Regions from separate parts of the uncultured Acetatifactor sp. genome, predicted to be linked through region 1. Evidence: a T-box and tRNA genes for the amino acid it is inferred to sense, from the RefSeq annotation. Region 1 holds a T-box; the other holds one or more tRNA genes.
What was found. A T-box is a leader RNA that pairs with one kind of tRNA and senses whether it is charged. The one in region 1 lies ahead of metG (methionine--tRNA ligase), so its partner is inferred to be a tRNA-Met.
Positions count from the first base shown of each region.

Region 2: it encodes a tRNA-Met, which carries the amino acid that the T-box ahead of metG (methionine--tRNA ligase) is inferred to sense. The anticodon was not compared.

Region 1 covers NZ_CAPDXS010000048.1:10,249-17,682, reverse strand. The annotation lists gene Q2B33_RS10180 (LytTR family DNA-binding domain-containing protein) at 26-739, opposite strand; T-box leader at 880-1,146, shown strand; gene metG (methionine--tRNA ligase) at 1,224-2,888, shown strand; gene Q2B33_RS10170 (ComEC/Rec2 family competence protein) at 2,931-3,773, opposite strand; gene Q2B33_RS10165 (Rpn family recombination-promoting nuclease/putative transposase) at 3,942-5,150, opposite strand; gene Q2B33_RS10160 (TldD/PmbA family protein) at 5,484-6,869, shown strand; gene Q2B33_RS10155 (TldD/PmbA family protein) at 6,890-7,434, shown strand, end outside.
Region 2 covers NZ_CAPDXS010000045.1:21,339-28,772, reverse strand. The annotation lists gene epsC (serine O-acetyltransferase EpsC) at 1-385, opposite strand, end outside; gene ispF (2-C-methyl-D-erythritol 2,4-cyclodiphosphate synthase) at 971-1,507, opposite strand; gene Q2B33_RS09750 (DEAD/DEAH box helicase) at 1,514-4,144, opposite strand; gene Q2B33_RS09745 (GNAT family N-acetyltransferase) at 4,199-4,669, opposite strand; tRNA gene Q2B33_RS09740 (tRNA-Met) at 4,782-4,855, opposite strand; gene Q2B33_RS09735 (SDR family NAD(P)-dependent oxidoreductase) at 5,030-5,779, opposite strand; gene Q2B33_RS09730 (response regulator) at 5,964-6,722, opposite strand; gene Q2B33_RS09725 (sensor histidine kinase) at 6,813-7,434, opposite strand, start outside.

The DNA.
Region 1 (7,434 bases):
CTGGCTGCAGATTCCGGGCCGGGCCTTACAGCATGTCCCCCCAGTAGTCCGCCATCCTCACCATGAAGTCCTTGCGCCTGGGCTGGCTGATGGGGATGCGCTCTCCGGTGGTCAGGATCGCCTCCAGCCCCTCGATGCCTTTGATGTAGGACAGGTTCACCACGAAGCTCTGGTGGCTGCGGGCGAACTGGGGCTGAGAGCAAAGCAGGGCGGAAATCTCCTTCATGTTCTTGTAGACCACCTGCTCCCGATCCTCGAAGTGCACCATAACATTGCGCCTTTCCGTCTCGGCGTACCGTATGCTTTTGTACGGTACCCTGTACTTGCCGCTGTCATTGGCAAAATGCAGATATGGCTCCTCTTTTCCCTGGTAACGTGCAAAATACCGGTCCAGCTCCATCTTCAGCACGCTGTACTTCACAGGCTTGAGCAGATAGTTCACCGCGCCGTATTCATAGCCCTTCCACACATACTGTTTCAGGGAAGTCAGGAAAATCAGCCCCACCGCGCTGTCCATCCGGCGGATTCGCTCCGCGGTCTTCAGGCCGTCCAGCTTTTCCATCTTTATGTCCATGAATATCAGGTCGTAATCGGGCTGATATGCCTGCAGCAGCTCGCCTCCGTCATGAAAGGCGAAATAGCAGAACTCCTTTCCCGTCTCTGCCGCGTATCTCTGTAAGCCGTCTTTCAGCTCCTTGATCAGCGCGTCCTCATCGTCGCAGATTGCAATCTTGTACATGTCCGTCTTTCCTCCCGATATTATCATATACCTTTTCCCGCGGCCCGTCAATTTCGCCGACTTCCGCCTGACTTCCGCCTGACTTCAGAAAAAAGGTTGACAAACCGGCGAATCAGGGGTATGCTTTTCCATACAGACAAAAAAAGGCTGTGAAGAGAAGAGTACGCGGTTAGATAGGTCACAGAGAGCCTGGAGGGGTGAGAACAGGCACTGAAGGAACCGCCGAACATGGTCTCGGAGCCGCGCACCGAAGCCCCCTGGGCCAAGGCTGCGACGGGCGCACCCGTTACAGTGCCAGGCTATCGATGAGTCATTTCTCGTCCGCAGCCGATGAGGCCCAAGTCGTGAGGCATGGGCGAATTTAGGGTGGTAACACGAAGCTCAGGCCTTAAGCTCTCGTCCCTGAAAAAGAAATTTTTCAGAGAGGAGGGCTTTTTTGATGGAGAAAATGATGTGAGGACAAAAGGACGAAATCTTCCATGACATGCAGTATAAATTCAGAAACGAGGTAAGGAACATGGGAAAGAATATATTGATCGGCGGGGCATGGCCCTACGCAAACGGCTCCCTGCACATCGGACATATCGCGGGGCTGCTGCCCGGGGACGTATTGGCCAGATACCACAGGGCGGCGGGGGACAATGTGTACTTCGTGTCCGGAAGCGACTGCCACGGGACGCCCGTGGCCATCCGGGCAAAACAGGAGAACAGGACGCCCCGGGAAATCAGCGATTTCTATCATGGGGAATTTACGGATTGCTTTCAGAGGCTGGGCTTCAGCTATGATGTGTATACGAAGACCTCCTCTGCGGAGCACAGGAGCTTTGTGACGGAATTCCATAGAAAACTGTACGAGAGCGAGTATATCTACGAAAAGGAAGCCCCACAGGCCTATTGCCAGGACTGCGGCTCTTTTCTGGCAGACCGCTTCGTGCTGGGGAAATGTCCCCGGTGCGGGAAGGAGGCCAGGGGCGATCAGTGCGATGCCTGCGGCACGGTGCTGGAGCCGGAGGCCCTTGTGGATCCGGTCTGCGCGTCCTGCGGGAAGCCCGTGGGCTTCCGGAAAGCGAAGCATCTCTATATCGCCATCTCCCGTTTGGAGAGGCAGCTCCAGGCCCTGGTGGACGCACATCCCGAATGGCGGAAAAATGCCGCTGCCTTCACGAACAGATATATCCGGGAGGGCCTGCGGGACCGGGCCCTGACCAGAGACCTGGAATGGGGGATACCGGTCCCCAGAGAGGGCTATGAGGGCAAGACCATCTATATCTGGGCGGAGAACGTGCTGGGGTATCTCTCCGCCAGCAGGACAGCCGCGGAAAACCGGGGCGCGGACTTTGGGGCGCTCTGGGGCGATGACGCCATCCATTATTATGTCCACGGAAAGGACAACATCCCCTTCCACACCATTATCCTGCCTGCCCTTCTGCTGGGCAGCGGCGGGGGATGGCATCTGCCGGACAGGATTGTGTCCAGCGAGTACCAGACCCTGGAGGGGCGGAAAATCTCCACCAGCCAGAACTATGCCATTTGGGTGAAAGACCTGCTGGCGCGCTACGAAGCCGACTCCATCCGCTATTTCTTCCTGGCAAACGGCCCGGAGAAGAAGGACGCGGATTTCTCCTGGCGGGAATTCGTCCACAGCCACAACGGGGAGCTGCTCGGGGGCTACGGAAATTTCGTGAACCGCTCCCTGGCGTTCATTGAAAAGTACCTGGACGGCACTGTGCCGGATGGAAAGGCCGACCCTGAAATCCACAGGCAGATCGGGGAGCTGTATGCGTCAGTGGGTAGGCTGATTGAGAAAGGCTCTTTCAAGGATGCCCTGGAGCGGATATTCGATTTCGTCAGGAGCGCCAACAAGTTCTTCGATGCCAGACAGCCCTGGATCGCCAGGACTGCCGACAGGAAGGCCTGCGAGGACACCCTCTACCAATGCGTGCAGATCGTCGGGAACCTGGCCGTGCTGCTGGCCCCTTTCCTTCCCTTCTCCTCGGAGAAGGTCTGCGGCTGGTTAGGGGTGACAAACCGCTGGGAAAAGCAGTCCGTCCCTGCCGGCCATCGGCTTCCGGAGGTGGAAATCCTGTTCCGGAGAATCGATAAGGCGGCCATAGAGGAAGAGACGGAGAAGCTGAAGGCGATTTTATAGGGCTTCAGCGGGAAGCACCCCAAGAGGCTTTCCAGGCTTCTTTCAGTCAAGACGGCAGGGCAGGCATATCGTCTGCTCTCCGTCCTTGCTGACGAAATGGCATCGGACGCCCAGCTCCTCCATCCAGCCCCTCACCTCCACTGTCCTCCAGGGGCCGGTATCGAATCCGTTCCCCGCGTCATTGTTCCAGAGCCAGTCGGGCGTGTTCCAGAGGCATGCCCTGGGGGCCACAGCCTGGTAGAAGCTTTTCTTTACCCCGTTCTGCCCGTGATGGGCCATCTGCACGAAATCCGCGTGAAGCTCCTGTGCCGGGACGGTCTCCAGCACCCTGTCCCCCGCCTCCTCGCCCAGATCCCCCACGAAGAGGATCCGCTGCCCCTCCGCGTCCACCCGGAATACCACGGAGGAATTGTTGATCACGTTCAGTGGAATCGTCTCCCCCTCCGGCACATGGAGCACGCTGATCTCCATGGAATCTATCAGGAAGCGCTGCCCCTTCTCCAGCCTGTGGCAGAGGTCCGGATGGGCCGCCGCGAAAGCATTGAACTCCTCCGTGGTGCTGGCGTCCGTGCACCCCGGGAAGTCGTTGGCCTTATAGAATTCGTAGGACAGGAAATGGCTGTAAACACTTTTTACTTTCAGCGGATGGGGCCCGGAGAAAATCTCCAGAAGCGCATCCACATGATCCAAATGGGGATGGGTCAGCAGCCAAATCTCCACAGTGGGCTCCGGCCCGCCCAGCGCAATCAATTTCTCCAGCAGGTTTCCGGCATCCTGCCGGTTCCCTCCGTCGATGACCACAAGCTTCCCTGTCCTGGTCTGGAGAATGTAGGACATCATCTGGGTGGGGCTCTGTTCATGGAGCATGTGCAATGTCGTCCGCATGGTTCTTTATCCTCCTGTTTTCCTCCGTCCTCTGGCCCACACCGGTCTTTTGTGCCGATGCCTCTTAAGGCCGACGTCATCTTCCGCCGTAGCCCCTCTCAGGGCATCCTGTTTGGATTTATTCTACCCTTATATGGAGAAAACTGCAAGAGATTTAGTAATATTTAGTTACAATCCTGTCTTTTGTTCTTTTAGTTGCCGGATACGCTCTTCCGCTGCTCTGAGCTTTTCCTCCGCAATTTCAGCCCGCTTGCGCTGCTCCTCTGTCTTCCTGCGCTCCTCTTCCGTCTTCTTGCGCAGCTCCTCTGCCTCCCTGCGCTGCTCTTCCGCCTTCCTGCGCTGCTCTTCCGTCTTCCTACGCAGCTCCTCTGCCTCCCTGCGCTGCTCTTCCGCCTTCCTGCGCTGCTCTTCCGTCTTCCTACGCAGCTCCTCTGCCTCCCTGCGCTGCTCTTCCGCCTTCCTGCGCATCTCCTGAATACTTATCTTTTCCATATTCTCAAACAAATACCCCATCTCCCGCTCCCTCACTTTCCGGACACACTGCCTCCGTTCCTCTGTAGAGGCATCTATCTTGAAGCAAAGGCTTTCCATGACAGACACCAGCACGTCCACCACATGCCCCGGGCTGTCCCTGACGATCCGATTCACCTCATCTGCCGGGATACGGATGAACCGCTCCAGATCCTCTGTGTCCTGTATCTTATTTATCAACATCACGAGAGACATCTCATCTCCCCGTTCCAAAAGCTCCTGATTGCTGTATGCATGGATTCCGATGACTTCATAGCGAAAATCGGGAATCCATTCCGGCCGCCCCAGGCTGTCCCCGATCCGGTCGCTCAGATGCATGCCTGCAGTCCACTTCTCTTTGCCCTCGTAATATACCACGGGCATGATCACCGGATAGCGGAAGCCTTTCCGTCCGGTACTGCCTTCCTTTTCCGCCTCCTTCTGCCGTCGGTACTCCGTCCATATGCACACCATATACCGTAATAGCTGCATGGGCACGTCATAGTCCACCAGGCTTTTGTGTTCAATCAGTGAAACAAAGAACGGCGGATCTCCCTCCTTCCCAATGTCCAGAATCCGGATCTTTTTCACGGAATCAGACGCAAATTCAGTCCCAAGATAGGGAAGATACCTCTCGGAAATATCTTCAATGTCCTCCGGCTGTACCGCCTTCAGTAACGGCATATCAAAATTATCCCTGAGGAACTGGGCGCATAGAACCCGATTCTTGAAGATGCTCTTGCTGTTTACATCCCGGTTGTGTTCATTGTACTTTCCTCTTTCTTCTGCCTCCTCATGTGCCGCTCTCGAATCCGCAGCCACCGCCTGGAATTGCGCAGACTCCTGCCGCTCCCCCCTGCTGTCCATCCTGTCTCCTCCTGTTCCGACATCAGACAGGAGAAACGCTTTCCGCCTGTCAGTGTCCTGTTTTCATTTTGCTTGATTCATTGGCGAAAAGCCGATACAATAATGAACTTAGATGCCTCAGCCGGAAATGAAGACCCACTCCCGCCGGGCGCCGTACACTTTTTGAACTCTGTATTTACCATAACACAAAAACACCCTTTCGACAAGCTGTTTTTTACCTGACGATCCAAAAATCTACGGCGAAGAAATTCTTAAGATTTCCTCCCATGTGCCCCAACCGCTTCCGAATCTGCTATAATACCTGTATCACAATCAAAAACGGAGGAAACAAAAGTGCTGGAAAATCATGTCTCAGATAAGAAATCCCTCTTTCCCACCGGTGCCCACACCGAGCTGAGGGAACAGAAAAGCCGCAGCCGCCGGGTCAGCCTGGTGCAGGGCAACCTCACCGGAAATGAACGCGCAGAGAGCTGCGGCATCAGCGCCAGGGTCTACCAAAACGGCGTATACGGCTTCTCTTCCATGGCGGAATGCTCCGGCAGCGCCGCGGAGACGGTGCTGAGGGCCGCCGCGGAGAACGCCCTGTTCATGGACCGCCATGTAGGCAGGGGCAAGGGGCCTCTGCCTGTCATCCCCTGCGGCGATGTGCCCGCAGGCAGAGCCATCCAGGACACGGACCAGAAGCAGTACATAGAATTCGCAAAGGCCCTGGACGCCTACATCGCCGGAAAATACAAAAACCTCTCCAGCCGGTCGGTGGTCGTCTCCGAGGATTCCATGGAGAAGATCGTCTGTACCTCGGACGGCTGTGACGGGCATATCTGTGCCCCCAGGAGCCATGTGTACATCGTCCTGGGCGCAGAGTCCGCCTCCGGCAGCCCCCTGGAGCTCTTCCATCCCGCGGGCGGTTCCGGCATCTTTTCGGAGAACTTCACCGATCCGGCCCTGCTCTATCCCCAGATAGACGCCCTGTACGAGAAGCTCATGCACAAGCGGGAGGGCGTCCATGCCCAGGCGGGCTACAAGACCGTAGTATTGGGCGGCTTCCTCTCCGGCATGCTGGCCCATGAGGCGGTGGGGCACACGGTGGAGGCGGATCTGGTGCTGGGCGGCTCCGTGGCGGGCCCTGCGCTCCACAAGCGTGTGGCATCCGACCTGGTGACCCTGGTGGACTTCGCCCACACCGCTTTCGGAGCGCCCACGCCGCTGCCTGTGTACCTGGACGACGAGGGCACCCCCGCCCAGGACGCGGTATTGATCCAGAACGGCATCCTCCAGGGCTATATGCACAGCAGGGAGAGCGCCCAGCACTTCGGCATGAAGCCCCAGGGTAATGCCAGAGCCTGGAGTTTCTCCGATGAACCGCTGATCCGCATGCGCAATACCGCAGTGCTCCCGGGAAAGGATAAGCTGGAGGACATCATCGCCTCCGTGGAGGACGGCTATTACCTGCTGGACACCACCAACGGACAGGCCGACACCACGGGAGAATTCATGTTCGGCGTCAGCATGGGCTATGAAATCAAAAAAGGGAAGCTGGGCCGGGCCCTTCTGGACACTACCATCTCCGGCGTGGCCTTCGACATGCTCAAGACCGTGGACATGGTATCGGATACGATGGAATGGGCAAGTTCCGGATTCTGCGGCAAGAAGCAGCCCATGCCCGTGGGAATGGGCGGGCCCGCCCTGCGCTGCAAGGTAATGATAGGAGGTCGCTGATAATGAATAGGAGCATTTATATGGAAAAGAGCATTCAGGAAGACATCAGGGAGATCGCCCATAAGACAGGCGAGCGCCTACGGGAGGCAAAAGCGGACAAAGCCCAGTACACCGTAACGGAGACCCAGACCCATGAGTTCAACGTGGACGGCGGGGAGTTCTCCCTGTTCCGCACCCTCTTTGGCCACAGCCTGTCCATCACTGCATACAAGGATCGGAAAAAAGGCTCTGCCTCCACAAACCAGTTCGATGACAGCGCCATAGAAGCCGCCGTCCGGGACTGCCTCAAGTCCGCGGAGTCCGGCGTGGCCGACGAGGCCTACGACATCGCCCCCGCACAGGAGAGCGAGACTTTCCGGGAGGGCGCTTACGAGCCCGACATCGACCTGTTCTTTGAGCGCACCAGGGAGCTGATGCGGGACATCCGGGAGAGGCACCCGAAGATCCTCATGGAGCAGATGATCGCGAGCCACGACCAGACGCACAAAATCTACCGCAATACCAATGGCACGGAATTCGAGGCCTTCCAGGGGGCCTATGCCGTCTCGCTGATGTTCTCCGCCCA
Region 2 (7,434 bases), on a different contig from region 1:
CGCTGATCATCACATTGTTGCCGATAGTGGGATGCCTCTTCCCGTGCTCCTTGCCCGTGCCCCCCAGGGTCACGCCCTGGTACAGGGTCACATTGTCCCCGATGACCGTGGTCTCCCCGATGATGACGCCATTGCCGTGGTCGATGAAGAAGCCCCTCCCAATCCTCGCCCCAGGATGGATTTCGATTCCGGTCTTGCGCACGCCCCTCTGGGACACCCACCTGGCCCAGAAGTAATGCCCCTTCTCATAGAGCCTGTGGGCAATCCGGTAGTGGATCATCACCTTGAAGCTGGGATACAGAAAAACCTCCATCGAAGAATGAATCGCCGGATCCCGCTCCCTGATGATCCGAATCTCCTCTGTAATGTTGCCGATGATTCCCATGCAAGCCCTCCCCTCCCGAACCAATCCTGTTCCCGAACTCCCTAAAACCGATGCCGCAGCCTGGAAGAATGCCCGCCCAAAGCGAATCCCGCCCCTGCAGCCCCGAAGTTCCTGACAGGCGTCCTACTGCCGCCCGGAACTTCCTTCCGCACAAATAAAACCGCGGAAAATCCCTCTCCTTAGAGACGGATATATCCGCGGTTCCACTCTACTTAAAGGCTGACAAGCCTTCCACTCCATACGCTTAACGCGCGCCTACGTGCCCGCCTACCTGGCCCGATCCTCGCCATCCGAATCCACGGCTAAGCCTGCCTGTTCAGCGGACCTGCTCCCGGATGCACTTCCTTTTCCGCCCATGAGGACTGCTTCCAGCTCTTTGGAACGCCCCTGTCCCAAATGAACAGTCCCTCTCTGACATCCTGGCGCGACAAACGGAATGCATATTACACCCCTGTCGTCCGAAAAGTACTCTCTCCGTTCCCAGCATTTCCATTCTATATTTCCTACTTAAACAGAATATGCAAAAAAACCGGTTCTGTCAATGCTTTTGTGAAAAAGAACCAAAAAAGAGCCAAACATCACAGCCTATGCCTTCCGGCAGCCTCCGCAGCCCTCACAGCCTCCTGCAATCTGCTGGGCCGTCAGGTCGAAGGGGCTGGTCAGCAGGCACACGGCCTGGGCCGAAATCCCCTCGCCCGCTCCCGTGAAGCCCATCCCTTCCTCCGTGGTGGCCTTCACGCTGACGAAATCACTCTCCATCCCCAGGGCCCCGGCGATGTTCTCCCGCATGGTATCGATATAGGGCCGCATCTTGGGAGCCTGGGCGATGATGGTGGAGTCGATGTTCTCCACCACAAAGCCCTTCTCCCCAAGCAGATCCCCCACCTTCTCCAGAAGCGTCAGGGAGGAAATTCCCTTGTACGCCGGGTCGCTGTCCGGAAAATGCTTCCCGATGTCCCCCAGCGCCGCCGCCCCCAGCAGGGCGTCCATGACGGCGTGGAGCAGCACATCCGCGTCCGAATGGCCCAGCAGCCCCTTCTCATAGGGTATCCTCACGCCGCCGATCATCAAGTCCCTGTCCGGGACAAGCCTGTGCACATCATATCCTGTTCCGATTCTCATTCTGTCTTATTTCCTCTTCTTTTTGGGAAAGGAGAACGCAAGTCCCCTGTCGCTGCCATCCATCCTGACATCACGCAGCCTGGAGGGGCGGCTCTCCTCACGGTCCCGCTTCCTGCGGCTGTCGCGCTCTTCCTCACGGCCTCGGCGGCGGCTGTCACGGCTGCTCTCCCGCTCGAATCTCCCGTGGACCCGCTCCTCACCGCGGTCACGGCCTCGGCGGCTGTCGCGGTCATTATCACGGCCGCGTCTTCCGCGGTCGTCACGGCTCTCCTCACGGTCACGTCTGCGGCGGCTGTCACGGTCGTCCTCGCGGTCGCGCTTTCTGCGGCTCCCACGGTCATCCCCCCAGCCGATCCTCACACGGCTGTCACGGTCTCCCCGCTCTTCCTCGCGGTCGCGTCTGCGGCGGCCTTCGCGCTCTTCCTCACGGTCGAAGCTCCTGCGGCCCTCACGTTCCTCGTCATGGCCGAATCCCTGACGGCTGTCGCGCTCCTCGCCACGGTCGAAGTTCCTGCGGCTGTCGCGCCCCTCATCCCGCTCAAAGCTCCTGTGGCTGTCGCGTTCTTCGTCCCGGTCACGGCTGCGGCTCTCACGCTCCTCGTCCCGCTCAAAGCTGCGGCGGCTCTCACGCTCTTCATCCCGGTCACGGCGGCGGCGCTCCTCGTGTTCCTCGTCGCGTTCGCGCCTCCTGCGGCTGTCTCTCTCCCCGTCACGGTCGCGGCCCCTGCGCTCTTCGTCGCGCTCGCGCCTCCTGCGACCCTCGCGGTTTTCCTCCCGGCCGCCTCTCCTGCGGCCTCTGCCTCTTCCGCGGTCCCCGCGTCCGCCCCGGGCCTCGTAATCATCCACCTCTATCTCCGGGCCGATGTCCCCGATATGATATTTCAGCATGGCGGCGGCCAGTTCCAGGGCATCGCAGCCCTCTTCCTCCATCTTCCGCTCCACATAGCTCTTCATCAGATCGATGTCGTCCCGTCCGTGCAGCTCCCAGGAACGGTTCAGGTATTTCTCCGCCTTGGCCTTCATCACCTTGGAGGCATTGGGCAGCTCCCTCTCCTCGATGGTGGTATGGCAGAAGCGCTCTATCTGGCGGAGGCGGAAAAGCTCCCTGCCGCTGACGAAGGTAAACGACCGCCCCGTCTTCCCCGCCCGGCCCGTCCGGCCGATGCGGTGCACATAGTATTCGTTGTCCTGAGGCACGTCATAATTGATGACCACCTCCACATTGTCCACATCGATGCCCCTGGCCGCCACGTCCGTGGCGATCAGGATGTTGGTGCTGCCGTTCCTGAAGTGGTTCATGGCCACGTCCCTCTGGTGCTGGGACATGTCCCCATGAAGCCCCTCGGCCCGGAACTCCGCCGTCTTCAGCAGCTCGGACACCTCGTCCACCTTGATCTTCGTATTACAGAAAATCAGGCAGAGCTTGGGCTGATAATACTCCAGCAGACGGATGCATGCCGCATCCTTGTCATGGCTCTTTACTCTATAGTATCTCTGGGACACCAGAGGGATGGTCAGCTCTTTTGCCGCCACCCGCACCAGCCTGGCGTCCTTCTGGAACCGGTTTGCGATCTCCAGGATGGGCTGGGGCATGGTAGCGGAGAACAGGGCCGTCTGGTGGGCGTTGGGAACCTCACCCAGTATCAGCTCCATGTCCTCCCGGAAGCCCATGTCCAGCATCTCGTCCGCCTCGTCCAGGACTACCATGTTCACGTAGTCAAGCTTCATGGTACGGCGGCGCATATGGTCCATCACGCGCCCGGGGGTGCCCACCACAATCTGTACGTCCTTCAGCCCCCTGATCTGCTTGCTGATGTCCTGTCCGCCATAGACGGGCAGCACCTTGATGCCGTGCATGAACTTGGCGATATTGCGGATCTCCTCCGCCGCCTGCATGGCCAGCTCCCTGGTGGGGCAGAGGATGATGGTCTGGAGCTTGCGCAGGTCAGGGTCAATCTTCTGCAGGGCGGGGATGGCGAAGGCCGCCGTCTTGCCCGTGCCTGTCTGGGCCTGTCCGATGATGTCCTCGCCGTCCAGCAGGTAGGGGATGGCCTGCACCTGGATAGGGGTCAGCTTCTCGAAGCCCATCTCCCGCACGGCCCGCACGATGCGGTCGTCCAGAAGGGGCTCGATGGAAGCCAGGCTGGCGGAATCCACAGCCTCCTCCCCGCTGCCATCCGGCTTCGTCTCCGGCCTTGCGGCGACTGTATTCCCTTCCGCCGCAGCCCCGGTGTCCTCTGCCGCCATATCCTCTTCCTCCGCGGAAACTTCTTCCGTCTCTGCCTGGTCTGTATCTTCCGTATCCTCAAATCCGTCCGCCATATCCTCCTCGGACGCATCCCATTCCTCCGTGGCCTCTTCCCGGGGCTCGGCGTCCCCGTCTGCCACTTCCTCCGTCTCCGGCGCTGCGCCCTTCTCCGACGCCTCTTCCACGTCCTCCGGACAGGCTTCCGCGCTGTCTTCCCCACTCTCCGGCAGCTCCGCCGTATTCCGCTCTGCCTCTCCGGTCATCTGCGCTGCCTCTGCCTGCTCTTCTCTCTCCGCAGCCTCCTGCGTCTGTACCGCCTCATCCTGACGCTCCGTCAGCTTCTGCTCCGCCGACATCTCCTCAGTCGGCGCATTGTTCCATTCGTTCATTCTGAACCTACCTGACTTCCCTTTCCTCAAATCTACGCTGAAAATTTGCGCTGCCTACAGTATCTTCTCCATTCCGGTCTTCTGGGGCACAAGCCCGCAGCCCTCATAGAATCTCTTCGCGCCCTGATTGCACTCCCACACATTCAATGTCAGGTTATAGCAGCCCTCTCTTCTGGCAAACTCCAGCACATGCTCATACAGGCTCCTGCCTATATGTTTCCCTCTTAAGCCCTCGTCCACACATATATCATCAATATACAGCGTCCTGATATCCGTCAATATGTTGTCGTTAAAATGTTGCTGAAATACACAGAATGCATAGCCCACCACATATCCGTCATCGTCTACAGCAACGAATACGGGCTTTTTGTCATCGCATAAAATAGCCAGAAGCTCCTTGTCCGTATACTTTTTCGTGTCGCCCTTGAACAAATCCGGCCTCCCGTTGTGATGCACCGCCAGGACCTGTCCCAGCAGCCTGCCTATTCCTATCAGATCCCTTTCTTCCCCGCGTCTGATGACCATGATTTCTCCTCCGGAAAGCCTTTTACCCTGGGCCACATCCGGCCCTGTATGCAACCTGATGCGCACTTAAAAAGAATGCCGAAAACATTACATTTCCGAGCATTCTTTCTAGTAGCGAGAGGGGGATTTGAACCCTCGACACTGCGGGTATGAACCGCATGCTCTAGCCAACTGAGCTATCTCGCCATATTTGCAAAACGCTTTATTGCCTGTCCGCGCTGCCGACTTTGTTAGTATACAATGAGAAACGGATTTTGTCAACAAATTTTTTTCATTATTTTACTATTTTTTTCATTTTCATTTCATGCCGGGACGGCCTGCCGCAGACTTCCGCAGACCGTCCCGCACATCCTGCCCCAGTCAGGTCCTGGCGGCCCCGTCCACGGACAGGACCACGCCTGTGACGTAGCTGGCCATGTCGCTGGCCAGGTACAGGAAAGCGTTGGCCACGTCCTCGGGCTCGCCCACACGGCCCAGAGGGATGCCCGCAATGATGGGCTTGATGACCTCCTCAGGCAGCACTGCCACCATGTCCGTCCTGGTGACGCCCGGCGCCACGGCGTTCACGCGGATGTTGTCCTTGCCCAGCTCCCTGGCCAGGGACTTGGTCAGGCCGTTGACGGCGAACTTGGAAGCGGGATAGGCCACGCCGGAGGGCTGTCCGTAGAGGCTGACCATGGAGCTGGTGTTCAGGATGACGCCGCCCCCCTGCTCCTTCATCACCTTAGCCGCGGCCTGGGCACAGTTGAACACGGCGTTCACGTTCAACGCCATGGTCTTGGCGAAGTCTTCGGGCTTGTAGTCATAGATGCTCTCCCTGGCGGAGACGCCCGCGTTGTTCACCATGATATCCAGGCTGCCGAAGGTCTCCTTCACGGCGGCCACTGCCTTCTCCACCTCCGCGGGATCCTGCAGGTCAGGACACAGTCCTATCACCTTGTAGTCCGGATTCTCGGCCCGCAGCTTGTCCAGCGCCTTGTCCACGGTCTCCTGCCTGGAGCCGCACAGCGCCACCTTTGCGCCATTGTCCAGATACATCTTCACGATCGCGTAGCCGATGCCTCTCGTGCCGCCTGTGACCATGGCGGTCTTGCCTTTCAACAATTCCATTTTCAAATCCCTCCTGTTCCGTTTTTTCAATATCATACCCTAAATCCCATGCGCTCCGGCGCATATGGAATCAAAAGTCGGCGTAAATGTCCTTCCGGGTCACTATTATACAGATTCCCCGGGAAAAAGTCAATCGCTCCGCGGCAATCCGGCAAGCCCGCGTCCAGGCCCTGCCCCATTGCACTCACTCGCTGCCCTGACGGATCTCCGAGGGGGTCTGCCGGTAATAGCCGTGGAAATGCTGGTAGAAATAGTTCAGGTTGGAATATCCCACCCCCGCCGCGATGGCGGATATCTTCTCGTCCGTGTTCAGGATCCGCTCCCTGGCCACCTGCATGCGGTAGGCCATCAGGTACTCGGAGAATTTCATGCCGGTCTCCCGGATGAAGATTTGCCCCAGGTAGGTGGCGTTCATGCGGAATCTGTCGGCGATGCTCTTCAGGGACACATGCTGGCCGTATTCCATGGCCGTCATCATGACGATTTTCCGAATCAGAGGAGACAGTTCATCGTATGGGCGCTGCAGGACGGGATCGCGGCTCTCCTCCTCCCCCGCCGGCAGGGTGCCGTGGAGCTTTTCCACGATGATCTGCTCTATCCTCTTTAACAGCATCTTTTTGTCCACGGGCTTCAGCAGATAGTCCAGCGCGCCGCAGCGCAGGGCCTCGCAGGCGTATTCGAACTCGTCGTAGCCGCTCATCATCACATAGTTGGACTCGATCCCCATGCTGTTCAAATGGTTGATCAGCTCATGGCCGAATTCATCGCCGATCCGCACGTCCACCAGGCACACGTCCGGCTTCCAGTCCACCATATGGGATATGACCTCGGCGCAGCTCCTGGCCGTCCGCACCCGCCCGAAGCCCAGAGCCCTCCAGTCCAGGATCCTGCTGATCCCCTCCAGAACCGCAGGCTCGTCGTCCACTATCAGCAATGTATACATTTCCGTCCTCCTCTCCCGGGATTCCGGCCGCTTCCGGGCCGCGCCGCCGAAACGCCCTCCTGCCGTTCCCTGCCGGGACGGACAGCGTCCTTATGCCGTCCCTCCGCCCTCCGGCTTCCCGGCGCACTGTCCGTATCCCCCGGCAGACGCGGCGGGCAGGAAGACTGAGATGAAGAATCCCCCTTCCTCCCGGTTTCCGATTTCCATCCGGAACCCCTCCCGGTAGAAGTATCTCAGCCTCATATAGACATTGCGCAGTCCGATATCCGCCTCGGGGCTGTCGTTCCCCTCATACATGTTCCGCCGGATCTCCGGGAGCTTGTCCGGGGATGCCCCCGCGCCGTTGTCCATCATACGGATCTCCACGCCCCCGTCCCGCTCCCTGCCCGTGACGATCAGCAGATTGTATTCGCTCTCCCTGTCGAATCCATGGGCGAAGAAGTTCTCCGCCAGGGGCTGCATCCAGAAAACCACGGTCTTCCAGTCCCCCACCGCCCGCTCCAGCTCCAACTGGTAGACGAATTTGTCCCCATAGCGCATGGCCATGATTTTCAGATACATTTCCAGCAGCTCGAATTCCTCCCGCAGAAGGACGGACTCTTTTTTGTGCATCCTTGTGCGGTACAGCGTTCCCAGCATGGCAATGGCGTCCGCCGTGTCCCGGTCTCCCTGCACCAGTGCCTTGGAGCGCAGCATTTCCAGGGTGTTGTAC